DNA from 2 places in the Krasilnikovia sp. M28-CT-15 genome. Region 1 is predicted to be linked to the other one. Evidence: riboswitches for the same ligand, from Rfam matches in the RefSeq annotation. Region 1 holds a riboswitch; the other holds the start of a gene.
The links. A riboswitch is a leader RNA that binds a small molecule or an ion and turns the genes downstream of it on or off. The one in region 1 is predicted to bind S-adenosylmethionine.

Region 1 (5,040 bases):
CTTCGGCCGCAGCGGCGGGCAGATCCACCTGGACAGCCCCGACTACGAGGTGAAGGACGCCGCGCGCCTGCTGGACTGGCTGGCCGCCCGCCCCGAGGTGCGCACGGACGCCCCCGGCGACCCCCGCGTCGGCGTGGTCGGCGGCTCGTACGGCGGCGCCCTCGCCCTGCTGCTGGCCGCCGCGGACCGGCGGGTCGACGCCATCGTCCCGCTGATCACCTGGAACGACCTGGGCCGGGCGTTCCTCCCGCAGTCCGCCGACACGTCGGCCACCGGGGTGTTCAAGAAGGGCTGGGCCGGGCTGTTCTTCGGCAACGGCGCCGCCGCGGGCGCCTCCGCCCTCGGCGCGGCCGGTGCCGCAGCCGACGCCCCCGGGGCCGAGGAGCCGTCCAGCGGACCGTCCACCGGGGACGGACCGGCTGGCGATAACGGACCGGCTGGCGGTAACGGATCGGCCGGTGGGCGTGGACCCGCGGGATCCCGGGGCGCAGTCGACCCGGCCTGTGGCCGGTTCGCCCCGGACGTCTGCGCCGCCTACCTGCGGCTGGCCTCCGCCGGGACGCCGGACGAGGCGACCCTGGCCCTGCTGCGTCGCTCCAGCCCCGGCCCGGTGTTGGACAAGATCACCGCACCGACCCTGCTGGTCCAGGGAGCCGTGGACACCCTCTTCCCGCTGTCGGAGGCGGACGCCAACGCCCGCGGCATCGCCGCCACCGGCACCCCGGTCCGGGTGGCCTGGTTCACCGGCGGCCACGACGGCGGCGACGGCCCGCAGTCCGACTCCGACCGCACCCGCTTCCTGACCGCGCAGTGGCTCGACCACTACGTGCGCGGCGCGGGGGCGGCACCTGCGACCAGCTTCACGTACTCGCGGGTGGCCGGGTTCAGCGCCACGGACCGGGGCCTGGTCACCAACGGCTACTCGACTCCGGCGTACCCGGGGCTGGCCGGGACGGGCCGTACCGAGGTGGCGCTGGTGGGCGCGGCGCAGCGGATCGCCAACCCGCCCAACGGCACGCCGGCCGCGATCTCGTCGCTGCCCGGCACGGGCGGCCAGCTCAGCACGCTGCTGGGCGGGGTCGCCGGGGACATCCCCGGCCAGCACGCGCGGTTCGAGTCCGCTCCGGTGTCCACCGCGATCGACGTGGTCGGCGCGCCGACGGTGCGGCTGCGGGCCGCGTCCCCGACCGGCACGGCGGTGCTGTTCCTCAAGCTCTACGACGTGGATCCCGGCGGCGCCGCCACGCTCAGCGGCGGCCTGGTCGCCCCGGTCCGGCTCACCGGCCTGCCGAGTGACATCGCCGCCGCGGCGCCGGTGGCGGTCACCCTGCCCGGCATCGTGCGGCGCATCGACGCCGGGCACACCGTCCGCGTCGTGGTCGCCACCAGTGACCAGGCGTTCCTCGCCCCCGCGCAGCCGACCACGTACACGGTCGCGGTGGACCCGGCGCTGACCCTGCCCACGGTGACCGGCACCCCGATCCCGAACCCGGACTCGATCTGGTGGTATGTCCTGGCCGGGCTGGCCGCGGCGATCGCGCTGGCCATCGTCGTGCTCCTGGCCGTGCGCCGCCGCCGGGGCCGCCGGACGCACACCCCCACGATCGACGAGTACGCCGACACCCCGCTGGTGGTCCGCGGCCTGCGCAAGGCGTACGGGGACGGGTTCGTGGCGGTGGAGCGGGTGGACTTCACGGTCGAGCGGGGCCAGGTCGTCGGCCTGCTCGGGCCCAACGGGGCGGGCAAGACCACCACGCTGCGGGTGCTCATGGGCCTCACCCTGCCGACCGAGGGGGACGCGCTCGTCTTCGGGCACCGGCTGGTGCCGGGCGCGCCGATCCTGTCCCGGGTCGGGGCGCTCGTCGAGGGGCCGGGCTTCCTGCCGCACCTCAGCGGGTACGAGAACCTGCGGGCGTACTGGCGGGCCACCGGGCGGCCGGAGGCGGACGCGCACTTCGACGAGGCGCTGGAGATCGCCGGGCTGGGCGACTCGGTGCACCGCCGGACGAAGACGTACAGCCACGGCATGCGGCAGCGGCTGGCCATCGCCCAGGCCATGCTGGGCCTGCCCGAGCTGCTGGTGCTCGACGAGCCCACGGACGGGCTGGACCCGCCGCAGATCGCGGAGATGCGCCGGGTGCTGCAGCGCTACGCCACCGACGGGCGGGCCGTCCTGGTCTCCAGCCATCTGCTGGCCGAGGTGGAACAGACCTGCACGCACGCCGTGGTGGTCAACAAGGGCCGGATCGTGGCCGCCGGGCCGGTCTCCGACATCGTCGGGGACTCCCCGTCGGTGCTGCTGGAGGTTTCGGATGTGCCCGCCGCGTCCCGGGTGCTGGCGGAGCTGGACGTCCGGTCGGTCACCCCGGACGGCGACACCGGCCTGATCGTCGACATGAACGGCACCCCGCGCACCGAGGTGGTGGCGTCGCTGGTCCGCGCCGGGGTCGGCGTGGACCGGGTGGTGCCCCGGCGCCGTCTCGAAGACGCCTTCCTGGCACTGGTGGGCGACAACTCGCGAGGAAGTGGTGACCGATGAGCGGGCAGCGGGAGCTGAGCGGCCAGGTGACCGGCAAGTTCGGGTCACTGGGCGTCGTCGCCGGCTACCGGCCGTCGGCGACCCTGCCGATCCTGGCGGAGGTACGGCGGCAGGCGTCGCGGCGGCGTACGCAACTGGCCCTGGGTTTCATGGTCGTGCTGCCGTTGATCATTCTGCTGGCCTTCGAGTTCGGCGGGGACGGTGACGACGACGGGCGGCGGCGCGGTGGGGCGTTCGCCAGCCTGGTCGACCTGGCCACCTCCAGCGGCCTGAACTTCGCGCTGTTCAGCATCGCGGTCTCGGCGGGCTTCCTGCTCATCGTGGTGGTCGCGCTGTTCTGCGGCGACACGGTCGCCAGCGAGGCGAGCTGGGGCACCCTGCGCTACCTGCTGGCCGTGCCGGTACCCCGATCCCGCCTGCTCGGCGTCAAGCTCGTGGTCGCCCTGGCCTACTCGCTGCTGGCCCTGCTCACCCTGGCCGGGACGGCCCTGCTGATCGGCACCCTGCGTTACGGCTGGCACCCCCTGGGCAGCACGATCGCCGCCCAGATCCCACCGGGCCCCGGAGTGCTGCGCCTGCTGGCGATCCTGGCCTACCTGGCGACGACCATGCTGATCGTGGCCGGGCTGGCGTTCCTGCTCTCCACGCTGACGGACGCGGCACTGGGCGCGGTGGGCGGCGCCGTCCTGCTCTGGATCCTCTCCAGTATCCTGGACCAGATCACCGCCCTGGGAAACCTGCGCACGGTGCTACCCACCCACTACGCCGACGCCTGGCAAGGGCTGCTCTCGACCCCGATGCAGACGGCAGACCTGGCGAAGGGCGCGATCGCCGCCCTCTGCTACGCCACGGTCTTCATCGGCCTGGCCTTCTGGCGCTTCACCCGCAAGGACGTCACCAGCTGACCCTCGCGGGTGGTGGTCGCACGGACCTGCGGTTGTGGTCGCACGGACCTGGCAGGGTGCGGGGATCCGCTCATGAGCCGCCAGGCGAATGGATCCCCGCGCCCGGTCTCGGCGGGAGCGACGGTCCGGCGCACGACGAACGTGCGACCAAAAAGTCCTAAAGCCCGAGAGGACGCTCACAGATCGGGATCACAGGGTGAGGATGACCCGCACACCCCGTAAGCTGGCGGCACAACTGCATACCTCATCCAGAGGGGCTGAGGGAACGGCCCGATGACGCCCCGGCAACCACCGCACTCGACTCGATGACGAGGCCAGACGTGCGGCAGGTGCTAATTCCGTCCCCGCGCGTCGCGCCGGGGAAAGATGAGAGGAAGGCCTCGCCATGACGTCGACCGTCGACGCCCCAGTCTCCACCAGCCCCGCCCGCGCCCTGGTCTGTCGCGGCTGTGGGACGGAATTCCCCCTCGCCGCGCAGCATGCCTGTTACGAGTGTTTCGGCCCCCTGGAGATCGCCTACGATCCGGCCGCGCTCGCCCGGGTGACCCGCGCGCAGATCGAGGCGGGCCCGCAGAACATCTGGCGCTACGCCGCGCTGCTGCCCGCCGGGCAGGACCCGGCCGAGCGGGTCACCCTCGACCCGGGGCTGACCCCGCTGGTCAGCGCGCCCGCCCTGGCCGCCGCGATCGGGCTGCGGGCGCCGCTGTGGGTGAAGGACGACTCGGCCAACCCGACGCACTCGTTCAAGGACCGGGTGGTGTCGGTGGCGCTGACGGCCGCCCGCGGGCTCGGCTTCACCCGCTTCGCCTGCGCCTCGACGGGCAACCTGGCCAACAGCGTGGCCGCGCACGCCGCCCGGGCCGGAGCGCCGTCGGTCGTGTTCATCCCCGGCGACCTCGAGCAGGGCAAGGTCGTCACCACTGCCGTGTACGGCGGCCAGCTCGTCGCCATCGACGGCTCGTACGACGACGTGAACCGGCTGTGCAGCGAGCTGGTCGAGACGGACGAGTACGAGGACACCGCGTTCGTCAACGTCAACGTGCGGCCGTATTACGCGGAGGGTTCCAAGACCCTCGGGTACGAGGTGGCCGAGCAGCTCGGCTGGCGCATCCCGGCCCAGGTGGTCATCCCGATGGCCAGTGGGGAGCTGCTGACCAAGGTGGACAAGGCGTTCACGGAACTGGTCGAGATCGGGCTGGTCGAAGCTCCGGCGGGCGGGTGGAAGGTGTTCGGCGCCCAGTCCGCTGGCTGCAACCCGATCGCCACGGCCCTGCACAACGGGTCGGACACCGTCGTGCCGGTGAAGCCGACCGGCATCGCCAAGTCGCTCAACATCGGTGATCCGGCCGCGGGGGCGTACGCGATCGAGACGGTGACGCGTACCGGCGGCTGGATGGACTACGCCGACGACGACGAGATCCGCGCCGGGATCCAGCTGCTGGCCCGTACGACCGGGGTCTTCGCGGAGACCGCGGGCGGGGTCACGGTCGCGGTGCTGCAGAAGCTGGTGGCCAGCGGGCGGCTGGACCCGGAGGCCGAGACGGTCGTGTTCAACACCGGCGAGGGCCTCAAGACGCTGGACGCGGTCGCCGACCG
Region 2 (5,040 bases), 2.5 Mb from region 1:
GCGGGCGATCGCGACCCGCTGCTGCTGCCCGCCGGACAGGTGCGCCGGACGGGCGTCGGCCTTCGCGGCGAGCCCCACCAGCTCGAGCTGACTGCGGGCGAGCGCCACGGCCTCGTCCTCGGAGAGCCCCTTGAGCTTGCGCAGCGCGAGGGTGATGTTGCGCAGCACGCTCATGTGCGGGAACAGGTTGAACTGCTGGAACACCATGCCGATCCGCTGCCGCAGGCGGTCCGGGTCGTCGCGCAGTACGCTGCGCCCGTCCAGCAGCACGTCGCCGCGCTCCGGTTCGATCAGCCGGTTGATGGTGCGCAGCAGCGTCGACTTGCCCGACCCCGAGGGGCCGATGACACACGCGGTCTGCCCGCGGGCCACCTCGAGGTCCGCGCCGCGCAGAACCTTGGTCGACCCGAACGCCAGGTGGATGTCGCGCAGGCTCAGGCTCACCGAACCGGTCATCGCTCGCTCCCCGCTCCCGCGCCGGACAGCGCGGGTTCTTCGTCGTCGTCCGCCGCGGGGACGCTCACCTGGCGGCCGTGGCGCAGCCGCTGGTCGATCCAGTTGACCGCGTGCGTCAGCGGCACGGTCAGCGCGAGATAGAAGAGCCCGGCCAGCAGCAGCGCGGACTCGTTGCCGGTGGTGGCCGCGTGGTCCTGCCCGATCCGGAACAGTTCCCGCTGGCTGGCCACCAGCCCGAGGAAGTACACCAGACTGGAGTCTTTGATCAGCGCGATCAGCTGGTTCACCCAGGCCGGCAGCACTCGGCGGATCCCCTGCGGAATGATCACCAGGCGCATCGCCTCGGCCCAGGAGAAGCCCAGCGCGCGTGCCCCTTCGAGCTGTGCGGCCTCCACGGACTGGATGCCGGACCGGAAGATCTCACCGATGTACGCGGCAGCGATCAGAGACAGCGCGAGGATGCCCAGCGGGTACGGGTTGGGCCCCCAGATCTCCATGCCGAGCGGTGCCAGGCCGACCCCGATCAACAGGATGGTCGCCGCGGCCGGCAGGCCGCGGAACACGTCGGTGTAGACGCGTGCGGGCCAGCGCAGCCAGCGGGTCCGCGAGATCCCCGCGACGGCCAGCAGCAGGCCCAGCACGGAGCCGAGCAGGGCGGCGGAGACCGCCAGGACCAGCGTGTTGCGCAGCCCGACGGTCAGCATCTCGGGCAGCGCGGCGCGCATCGACGGCCAGTCGAAGAACGTCTCCCACAGCGTGCTCACCGATTCCATCGGCCGGTCACCGCCCCCCGCTCAGTCGTCACCGGTCAGGACGCCGACGCGGACGCGGACGGCGCCGCCTGACCACTGCCCGGCGTGAAACCGGCCGGGATCGGGCGGCCCGGGTAGTACTGCTCCTGCAGCCGCTTCCAGGTGCCGTCCGCGATGACCTGGTCGAGGCCGGTGTTCAGCGCCGCGCGCAACGCGTCGTTGCCCTTCGCCACCGCGTACGCGGTCGGGGCGGGGCTGAGCTGCTTGGCCGCCACCTTGATCTTGGATCCACTGTCCGCGGCCGACTTCTCGCCGATCTCCGCGGGGGCGATCCAGGCGTCGGCGGTGCCCGCCTTGAGCTGGTTGACGGCGCCGTTGTAGTCGGGCACCCGTACCGGGTTGAGGCCCTTGCCGGTGGCGTAGTCGTCCTGGACCGTGCCCTGCACGACCACCACCCGCTTGCCGGTCAGCTGGTCGAAGCCGGTGATCGAGGAGTTCGCCGGGACGTCGAGCCCGAAGTAGCCGAAGTCGTATCCGTTGCCGAAGTCGACCGTCTTCTTGCGAGCCTCGGTCACGGTGATCGAGGAACTGCCCACGTCGAACTTGTGGTTGTTGACCTGCGACAGCAGGGCGGCGAAGTCGGTGCCGACGAACTCCACCTTCAGGTCGATCTTGGCCGCGACCGCGGTGAGCAGGTCGTTGTCGAAGCCGGTGAACTTGCCGTCCTTGAGGTAGACGTTCGGCGGGGCGTCGGTGAGGGTGCCGGTGCGCAGCACACCGGGCTGCAGCAGGCCGTACGGGTTGTCGGCTGAGCCGGACTTCGTGTCGTCGCCGCACGCCGTGAGCAGGGTGGCGCCGAGGATCGCAGCGGCGGCGAGGGCGGCGGCCCGGGTGAGGGCAGGCAGGAATCGCACAGGGTTCTCCGAGAAGGGGTGATCGGTGCGGCGGGCACAAGGGTCCGGTCGGACGGCGAGATGCGCCCACCGCGGGAAGGGAAGCGGGGTGCGGTGCGCTTAACGCGCGGTGGCGCGGCGACACGCCGCGCTGCACACCCGCATCATGTCGATGTGCCGCCGCCGGGTCAGAGCCGGCATCGGGCCGGCGTCTGGCGATGCGGCACAGCGGCGGGAAATCATTGCTCTCCTAGGTCGGGTTTGACCTGGGGGGCCAGGCCACGCTTGCACGGAGCGTGCTCCGATGCCTGGTCTTCACCCGGGGCACCCCACCGCGGAGGAGGGTTGCCGGCCAGCAAGCCGGGGCTTGATGCTGGCGCTCATGACCTGCCGACGAGGCTAGCAGCCCGGGTCGGTGGATCGTCCAGCCGATATGACCACGCTCACGACCTTTGCGCTGACTCCGCCGGTCAGGCTGTGCGCGCCTGCAACGGCTGCCGCGCCTGCTCCCGCAGGTGACCCAGCATCTGCTGGACGGCGGGCAGCACCCGGGCGCGTCGCCGGTGCAACGCGGTCATCGTGATCACCGTGGTGTCGCCGGCCAGCGGTCTGGTCACGATCATGCCGGCGCGTTCGAGCGGATCGCCGAGGACGCTGTAGTCCGGCAGGACGGTGAGCCCGATGCCTTCGGCGACCATCATCTTGCCCATCTCGGCGCCGTCGGTGGAGTGCCACGCGGCGGGCAGGTCGGAGCCGAAGAGGCGGTGGGCGAAGCGGTACATGAGGTAGCCGGAGCGCATCGCGACGAAGCGTTCCGCGCGCAGGTCGTCCGCCGAGACCTCGGACTGTGCCGTGAGCGGATGGCTGGCGGGCAGCACCGCGGCCGGACGGCCCAGCAGCAGGGGAGTGGGTTCGAGGCCGGGCGGTACGTCGTCGCCGTCGAGCAGGTTGACCAGGCCGAGGTCCAGGGTGCCTTCGGCCAGCGACACGTGGATGTCGTCCTGTTGCAGGTTGCGCACCTCGACCGCGGCGCCCGCGTACGCCGCCTGGAAGGCTCGTACGGCGGGCAGCACGAGCGAGGCGGTGCCCGCGTTGACGGTGCCGATGCGCAACAGCCGTCGCGCGGCCAGTTGGTCGCCGGCGGTGGCCTTGAGCCGTGCGACCGACTCCAGAACGTCGACGATCGGCTGGAGCAGTTCCCGGCCGGCCAGGCTGATCCGCGCACCGGAGCGGTGCCGGTCGAGCAGTGTCACGCCGAGTTCACGTTCGAGCTTGCGGATGGCCTCGCTGAGGGCCGGCTGGGAGACGTGCAGTTGTTCGCTGGCGCGGCGCAGGGAGCCGAAGCGGGTCACGGCGGTGAGGTATTCGAGCTGTTCGATGCGCATGGTGCACTCCGGGGCCGGGGTGATCGGAGATGGCGTCCGGGTGATCGGCAACGCCTTCCAGGGAACCGCTTGCGCGGCAATATCCTACTAACTCTATAGTCATTGGGTACATGCTGGTGATCGGCCGAACAACCCCCTCGTCCATGCCGGTCCGGCCCATTCCATCCGAGTACCGAGACCGCCCCGTCGTACCGGAGTGACGTATGGCAGATCGACCCTTGCATTTCGCCGCATCCGTGATGAACACCACCGGCCACATCGTCCAGGGCACGGCAGTGGCGGTGGCGTCGTGAGCGCCCGCGTCGCGGTCGTGGCCGGCAACCCGCGCCCGGCCAGCCGCACCCTCGCGGCGGCGCGGTACGTCGCCCGGCAACTCGCCGGGCACGACCCCGACCTGACCGTCGACCTGGCCACGCTCGGCCCGGCGCTGTTGGACTGGGCGGACCCGCAGGTGGCCGCGCTGGTGGACGAGGTCGGCGCGGCGGACCTCGTCGTGGCGGCCAGCCCCACCTACAAGGGCACCTACACCGGCCTGCTCAAACTCTTCCTCGACCGGTTCGCGGGCGGGACGGGTCTGCGCGGCCTCGCCGTGCCGCTGCTGCTCGGCGCCGGTCCGCAACACCAGCTGGCGGCCGAGCTGACGCTGCGGCCGGTGCTCACCGAGCTCGGCGCGACCGTGCCGGGACGGGGGCTGTTCGTCATCGACCGGCACCACGACGACCCCGCCGCCTACGCCGACTGGCTGGCGGCCACGAGACCCGTCGTCGACGCTCACCTGCGGACCCGGGAGGGGAGCGCATGACCGCGTTGCGTACCAATCAGGACCTCGACCATCTGCGGCTGCGCGAGGTGTTCGGCATCTTCCCCAGCGGGGTGGTGGCGGTCGCCGCGCTGGTCGACGGTGTGCCCGTGGGCCTGGCGGCCAGCTCGTTCACCTCGGTCAGCCTGGACCCGCCGCTGGTGTCGTTCTCCATCGCCAACGCCTCGAAGACGTGGCCCGACCTGCGTCGCGCGGTGCACCTGGGCGTCACGATCCTGGCGGACCATCACTCCACGGTGGCCCGCCAGCTGGCGGGAGCTCCCGCGCGGCGATTCGACGGACTGCCGCTGACCGCGACGCCGCTCGGTGCGGTCACGCTCGACGACGGGCTGGCCCACTTCGAGACGACCATCCATCGTGAGGTGCTCGCGGGTGACCACACCATCGTGCTGCTCCGCCTGCTGGCCGCGCATCACGCCGGGGTGAGCGACCGCTCGCCGCTGGTCTTCCACCGCAGCCGGTTCGGCCGGATCCAGCGACAGAGCGACCAGTGACGGTACGGGGGGCGCCGGCGGTGCCGCCGCGACATGGGACAGCGATCAGGCGCCGGTGATCGACCAGTGCCACGGCTCCGACGGCAGGTTCACGTACCCGTACTTGCGGGCGTTCACGGTCAGCCACCGGAACGCGGCGCTGTTCCTGGTGAGCGACGCGCCATCGGACGTGAGGTCGACAGCCAGGCCGACCTCGTGCAACGACCGGCCGGGAATCGCGGTCGGCACCCGGCACGACGA

Region 2: linked by a shared signal. The riboswitch ahead of ACMCNO_RS20845 (ABC transporter substrate-binding protein) and the one ahead of thrC (threonine synthase) in region 1 are both predicted to bind S-adenosylmethionine.

The regions. Positions count from the first base shown of each region.
Region 1 is NZ_BAAGAK010000001.1:7,090,615-7,095,654, reverse strand. It holds gene ACMCNO_RS32590 (alpha/beta fold hydrolase) at 1-2,539, shown strand, start outside; gene ACMCNO_RS32585 (ABC transporter permease) at 2,536-3,444, shown strand; SAM riboswitch class I at 3,686-3,817, shown strand; gene thrC (threonine synthase) at 3,830-5,040, shown strand, end outside.
Region 2 is NZ_BAAGAK010000001.1:4,569,440-4,574,479, reverse strand. It holds gene ACMCNO_RS20855 (amino acid ABC transporter ATP-binding protein) at 1-456, opposite strand, end outside; gene ACMCNO_RS20850 (amino acid ABC transporter permease) at 453-1,229, opposite strand; gene ACMCNO_RS20845 (ABC transporter substrate-binding protein) at 1,265-2,122, opposite strand; SAM riboswitch class IV at 2,378-2,489, opposite strand; gene ACMCNO_RS20840 (LysR family transcriptional regulator) at 2,572-3,486, opposite strand; gene ACMCNO_RS20835 (NADPH-dependent FMN reductase) at 3,776-4,288, shown strand; gene ACMCNO_RS20830 (flavin reductase family protein) at 4,285-4,800, shown strand; gene ACMCNO_RS20825 (M15 family metallopeptidase) at 4,846-5,040, opposite strand, start outside.